2 regions of the Brevibacillus borstelensis genome follow, and region 1 is predicted to be linked to the other one. Evidence: riboswitches for the same ligand, from Rfam matches in the RefSeq annotation. Region 1 holds a riboswitch; the other holds the start of a gene.
What was found. Region 1 has a riboswitch for S-adenosylmethionine ahead of V5G20_RS04580 (ABC transporter permease). Riboswitches for the same ligand answer to the same signal wherever they lie in the genome.
Positions count from the first base shown of each region.

Region 1 (3,417 bases):
TCGGGCGGCAGATACGACGTGACCTTCACGATGCCGGACCGTCCCGTTCTCTTTAAACTCGGCGATTACAAGAACACGAGCAATCCTGGCATCATTTTTTATACCGAAACCCCTCCGGAGGAACCGATCTTCAAGGCGGAATCTGCCGAGTTCGACCCGTCCGATTACGGTAAGCCCGTCACAAATGACGTCACGGCAGCGAAAAAATTCGATCGGGAATTCCAGATGATTCTCGGAAACGAGATGGGATTTTACAACGGCACGTTTCATTTTTTGTGGACGATCAATGGAGAGGTGTATCCCCGGGTGCCGACTTTTGTCGTCAAAGAAGGCGATAGCGTCAAAACGACCTTTGTGAATAAAAGCTTGACCGAGCATCCGATGCACTTGCACGGGCATCATATGACGGTTTTGAAGAAGAACGGCGAGAAGGTGAAGACTCCATGGCTTACCGATACGTTAAACGTGCTGCCCGGCGAATCGTATGAGGTCGCATTTGTCGCGGACAATCCGGGCATGTGGATGGACCACTGCCATAACCTGGATCATGCGGCGACCGGCATGATTTTGCATCTTATGTATGATCATGTGCGGGCTTCTTATGAAGTTGGGACGAGGACTGGGAATTTGCCGGATTAGGCGATTGACTCCATGATGATAATGCCATATAAGGTTAAGAAAGAAAGGAAAGTGATGATATTGCTGTATTTATTTTCTTTCTTTACATTTCTTTTTTTAATAGGAGCATTGAAAAGTTTCTTTAGTTCTATCGAGTCTTTGAATAACTCCAATTTGACAAGTTTTAAAAAAGCAGCAAACACATGTATAGTGTTTGGGATATTATTTGTTCTTTTTCTATTGATCACTATTGCTTTTATATTTATTACATTCCAGTAAGATAGAAAGTAACTATCGTCAGATCTCGTAAATTGATTTTTTTGTCCATTTCTATGAAAGCTGTAACAAATAAACAAAAATCAAATGCACTAAAACCGCATTGACATATCCAAGTAAAATGATAAGATAAAAAAGAATTTAGTGAATGAAATTTAACTTCATAAAACATTCTTATCGAGAGTGGTGGAGGGACTGGCCCGATGAAACCCGGCAACCTTGGTCTGATGGACCTTACGGTGCTAAATCCTGCGGAGTTATTCTGAGAGATAAGAAGGTGGGAACCGTACAAATCGCCCCTCTTCTTTCTGGAGAGGGGCTTTCTGTATGTATAATCCATAGTATTCGTATTTATTTACTTAGTATTACAATTGCACAAAGGAGGAAACAACGTGCTTCATTATGCGGTCAAGCGTGGCTTTCTCATGCTGGTTACGCTGTGGATCATTGTCACGGTGACGTTTGTGATCATGCACCTGATTCCGGGCGACCCGTTCGCGTCTGACGCCAAAATGCTTCCGGAAGAAGTCGTGAAAAACATGCGGGCCCAGTACAACCTGGATGAGCCGATCCCTATGCAGTACCTGCTCTATCTGAAAGGCTTGGTGCAATTTGACCTGGGGCCGTCCATCCAGTCCAAGACAAGGGACGTGAACACGCTGATTGCGGAGGGCTTTCCCGCCTCGGCTGTTCTGGGGCTCCAGGCGTTTCTTGTCGCGCTGGCAGGTGGGATCACAGTCGGAATCGTCGCGGCGCTCTACCAAAACCGGGCGTTGGATTTTCTGTCCATGTTCGCGGCCATCGTCGGGATTTCCGTCCCCAGTTTTATTCTGGCACCGCTGTTGATCAAATACATGGCGGTCAAATGGGAGCTTTTGCCCGTCGCGGCTTGGGGGAGCTGGGAGCATTCGGTTCTTCCGACGCTTGCGCTCGCCATCGGGCCGCTTGCCATTATCGCCCGATTCGTACGAGCCAGCATGCTGGAAGTCTGGCAGCAGGAATACATAAGCACGGCGGAGGCGAAAGGGCTTGGCACCTTTTCCATCGTCGTCAGACACGGGATGCGCAATACCATACTGCCGGTGCTTACCTTTGTCGGTCCGCTGTTTGCCAACCTGATGACCGGAACCTTTGTGGTGGAAAAGATTTTCGCCATTCCGGGGCTTGGCAAATACTTCGTGGAAAGCATTTTTAACCGCGATTATCCGGTCATTTTGGGAATGACTGTTTTTTACAGCTTTGTGCTCATTTTTACTTTGTACATCATCGACCTGCTGTACCGGGTGATTGACCCGCGCATCAGATTGACGAGCGGAGGGAGATAGCGTTATGGCCAATCAGGCAACACAACTGGATTCGCTGTTTCGACCTGTCGACCCAAGCCGGCTTGCCGGGGAAGAGCGGGAACGTCCCAGCCTCGGGTATTGGCAGGAGGTATGGCAGCGGGTATGCCGCAACAAGCTGGCGATACTCGGGTTCTTCCTGCTCGCGGCGGTGGTGGCGCTCTCGATCTTCGGACCGATGCTCGTTCCTCACAGCCCGCATGAGCAGTCGTTGACGCAGGGGAATCTGCCGCCCTCGGGCGAGCACTGGTTTGGAACGGACGATCTGGGCCGGGACATGTGGGCGCGTACCTGGATGGGCGGCCGCATCTCTTTGTTTATCGGTGTGGTGGCGGCGGCCATCGACCTGGTAATCGGTGTGTGCATCGGCGGCATTTCCGGATACATGGCAGGAAGGAGCAGGCTGGGTGACCGAGTGGACAACATCCTGATGCGGCTGGCTGAAATTCTCTACAGCATCCCGTATCTGCTGGTGGTGATCCTGCTGATGGTCGTTCTGGAGCCGGGACTCGCCACGATCATTATTGCGCTTTCGCTGACCGGCTGGGTGGGCATGGCCCGCCTGGTCAGAGGACAGCTCATGCAGATCAAGCGGCAGGAGTTTGTGCTGGCGGCAGAAAAGCTGGGCACCTCCCATGCCAAAATCATCATCAGGCATCTGCTGCCCAATACGATTGGCGTGATCATCGTCAACCTGACCTTTACGATTCCGCATGCGATCTTCGCCGAGTCGTTTCTCAGCTTTCTCGGTCTGGGCGTGCAAGCGCCGACGGCCAGTTGGGGAACGATGGCCAACGACGCGCTGGCGGTTGTGCTGAGCGGGCAGTGGTGGCGGCTGTTTTTTCCGGGATTCATGATTTCGCTTGCCATGTTCGCGTGCAACGCGCTCGGGGACGGTCTGCAGGACGCGCTGGACCCGCGCATCAGGAAATGAGGGGGAGTTCATCGTGAAGCCATTGTTGGAAGTAGACCAGCTGCGCGTCTCCTTTCGCACGTACGGCGGAGAGGTGCAGGCAGTGAGAGGGGTGTCCTTTTCCGTGAGGGAGGGAGAGACGCTGGCCATTGTCGGAGAGAGCGGCTGCGGAAAAAGCGTGACTGCCCGGGCATTGATGGGGATGATTCCGCCCCGATCCGGCCAGGTAAAGAGCGGCAGCATCCGGTTTCGCGGGCGTGAGCTGAC
Region 1 is NZ_CP144922.1:974,617-978,033, forward strand. It holds gene V5G20_RS04575 (multicopper oxidase family protein) at 1-639, shown strand, start outside; SAM riboswitch class I at 1,066-1,170, shown strand; gene V5G20_RS04580 (ABC transporter permease) at 1,287-2,219, shown strand; gene V5G20_RS04585 (ABC transporter permease) at 2,224-3,171, shown strand; gene V5G20_RS04590 (ABC transporter ATP-binding protein) at 3,185-3,417, shown strand, end outside.

Region 2 (3,417 bases), 2.6 Mb from region 1:
GAATCGCTTTCCCTTGGGAATATTTCAACCCCAGCTCCATGACGCGCGCATCCGTGGAATCGATCATGAGAGGCGCCTTTACTTTTTTCACAATATATTGAAGGAATTTTTCCATATCGCCGTACTCGTCGCGGTCCGGGTCGGCCAGACAAATATCGATGACATGAGCCCCCCGCTTCACCTGTGCCCTTGCGATATCGGAAGCCTCCTCGTATTGTCCGGCTGCGATCAGATCGCGAAATTTCTTGGACCCGATGACGTTCGTGCGCTCCCCGACCAGCAGCGGGCGGTTGTCCTGTTCCACGTAGACGACATCGATCCCGGACACGGCGCTGACTGCATGCTCTTGCCGGGCACGCGGCTTGCAGTCTTTCAAGGCTTCGGCCATCGCCCGGATGTGGTCGGGCGTGGTTCCGCAGCATCCGCCCGCCACATTGAGCCATCCTTGCTCGGCAAATGCCTTGACTTTTGCCGCCAGCCCTTGCGGAGTTTCGTGATAGTGGCCGTTCTCGTCCGGGAGACCGGCATTGGGATAACAGCTCACGGCACAGTCTGCAAGACCGGATAGCGTGCGGATATGGTCGCGCATGAACTCGGGACCGGTCGCACAGTTCAGCCCGATGCTGACAGGCTTGAGGTGCTCAAGCGAGACGTAGAACGCTTCGATGTTTTGTCCCGCCAGCGTCGTGCCCATCGGCTCAATCGTCCCCGAAAGCATGACCGGCACTTCCGTCCCCAGCTCATCAAAAGCCTTGCGTATGCCGATGCCGCCCGCTTTTACGTTCAGCGTATCCTGCGAGGTTTCCAGAAGCAGCACATCCGCTCCCCCGATCAAAAGCCCTTTTGCCTGGCGGTAATACGACTCGACCAGCTCGTCAAAGGTGACCCCGCCCGTCAAAGAAAGCGTCTTGGTCGTCGGGCCCATCGCCCCTGCCACAAAGCGAGGCCACTCAGGCGTGGAATAGGCATCTGCGGCCTCGCGAGCGATTTTGGCAGCGGCGATGTTGATCTCCAGGTCCTTTTCCGCCACGTCATACTCGGCCAGGACGATGGACGTAGCGCCAAATGTATTCGTCTCGATAATATCGGCACCCGCCTCCAGGTACTTTTCATGGATCGAGCGAATGACGTCCGGCCGGGTCAGGTTCAACAGCTCGTTACAGCCGTCGTATTCCTCTCCGCCGAAGTCCTCGGCAGTCAGGTTGGCTTGCTGCAGCATTGTTCCCATCGCGCCGTCCAGTATCAGAATTTTTCGGTAAAGCTGTTCGCGAAAATTCGGTTTCATGGCAGACTCCTTTTCTCAAAGCAGATCATCTCAGATAAACAAAAAACCTCTTCTGTGTGCAGAAGAGGATTTGTCCGCGAATACGATACGCCTGACGCATCCTCTCATCTTTCAAAGCACACGGCTTTGCTGGAATTGGCACCTGAAAATTCCGGTTGCCGAGGCTTCATCGGGCCAGTCCCTCTGCCTCTCTGGATAAGAGATGTCGCTTTTTTATTCGATTCGTTCCAGTAATTGCAAGGTTTGAAAGTATCTTAACACCCCCCCCTCCCCCGCGTCAATGAAGAAATTGTCCGTATCCACGCAAGTCCGGCGCCCATATTTGCCCCATATAGTCAATCGCCCACACTCTTCATGACTCCCGTGTATAGACTAAAGCATATCGGAAAGGAGGAAAACGACATGAGTACATCCTACTGCGGAAACAATATCTTCGGTGACAGCTTCGCCCTAGTGCTCGTTCTGTTTATCCTGCTGGTCATCGTAGGGTGCAATAACGACTGCTAAGCAGCTGCTTGAAAAAGGGGCCTGGAATCCAGGCTTCTTTTTTCTTGTCCAACAGGTGCACTTTGAAGAAATCAAGCAATCACTTGCCAAATCGGCACAGATTATCAAAAAACATCGTCTTCCCGGCTGTACAATAGGAGTAGCACATCTGGGAAATGGAGGCAGGTATGGATCACTACGAGCGGATTCAATGCGCAATCGAATTTATCGAAAAGCATCTTCAAGAGGAGGTGAATATCGCGGATATTGCCGCGGAAGCCTGTTTTTCCGCCTTTCATTTTCAACGGCTGTTTCAAGCGATCTCCGGTTTTTCGGTTCACGAGTACATACGAAAAAGAAGGCTGAGCGAGGCCGCCGTTTTGTTGAAACAGACGCAAACAAGCATCCTTGATCTGGCTATCGCCTGCCAGTACGGCTCCCAGGAGGCGTTTACCCGTGCTTTTGAAGCTACTTTCGGCATCACCCCGGCCAAGTTCCGAAAGGCGAACATACCTATTTCCCTGCAAAAGAAGCTGGATTTTTTGGATGATCAAAAACGAGCAAAGGGAGAAATAAGCATGAACAAACCAAACATTGTGCAATTAAACAGCATTGCCATCGTCGGGTACGCCTACAAGACAAATCTGAACAACGAACGCTACTTTGAGGACATTCCCCGCTTCTATGCCGATTTCGGAAGGAATGGACACTATATGCGGATTCCCAACAAAGCCGCCCCTGACATGGCATACGGCATTTAGTGCGATTTCCAGGATAACGGCGACTTTACGTTCATCGTCGGCGAAGAAGTAAAAAACTTGGATGGCGAGCTGGAGGATGGCTTTGTCCACTGTCTGCTTCCGGCAGGGAAATACGCCGAATTCAGGGTGATTGACTCTGTCCAAAATACAAGAACCTATATTTACGGCACCTGGCTTCCGAATTCCAACTACGAGCGAAGAGAAGGACCTGATTTTGAAATAACCGATGTCCGCCAGTCCGTGTACCCGGATCAAATGAAAATAAAAATTTACATACCGATCGACTAGTGTTCCAGCTCCAGTCCGCCCGCTGTCCCCGCTCATTGTCAATCCATGCCCCTTTTGCTATGATGAGGTCGAAGCCAAGCAAAGGAGCGAAACGCTTTGGATCCACTACACCCTTGTGACAAGCACGAATTCCTATCGCGTATCGAAACGGTAAAAGAACTGGAACAAACCGACTTCGAGACATATTCTGTCGTGAAAGACAGCGAAAATGGCCAACACTATCTCCGGTATTCCTTTACACATATCAATCTGTCCGAAGGGGGCAGGCGCGACGAATTCGACCACTTCCTGCCGCTTGAATCGGACGATGTTCTCGCGATTCTGTTCGGAGAGCAGGCTTATCAGTTTCCGGACAACTGGAAAACCGCCTATCTTCGCAGCGGCACGGATGAGCGGTTGATGCCATTCGACCCGAGTGAAAATCACGATCTGGAAAAGGACGCGGAGGCGGAGTTGGCTCTGCTCGAGAAGCTGCAGCAGTTCAAGCAGCAATGGAATGCTGCCGAAGACAAAGAATCGCTGACCCGCGACCTGTTTCGCGATCTCGATGCGATCATAAAAAAAGCGGATGATTGAGTTGCGAAAGCCGCATCCTTT
Region 2 is NZ_CP144922.1:3,587,515-3,590,931, forward strand. It holds gene metH (methionine synthase) at 1-1,285, opposite strand, end outside; SAM riboswitch class I at 1,387-1,487, opposite strand; gene V5G20_RS17140 (YjcZ family sporulation protein) at 1,688-1,792, shown strand; partial or broken gene V5G20_RS17145 (AraC family transcriptional regulator) at 1,960-2,820, shown strand; gene V5G20_RS17150 (hypothetical protein) at 2,917-3,396, shown strand.
Region 2: another riboswitch for S-adenosylmethionine. It lies ahead of metH (methionine synthase); the one in region 1 lies ahead of V5G20_RS04580 (ABC transporter permease).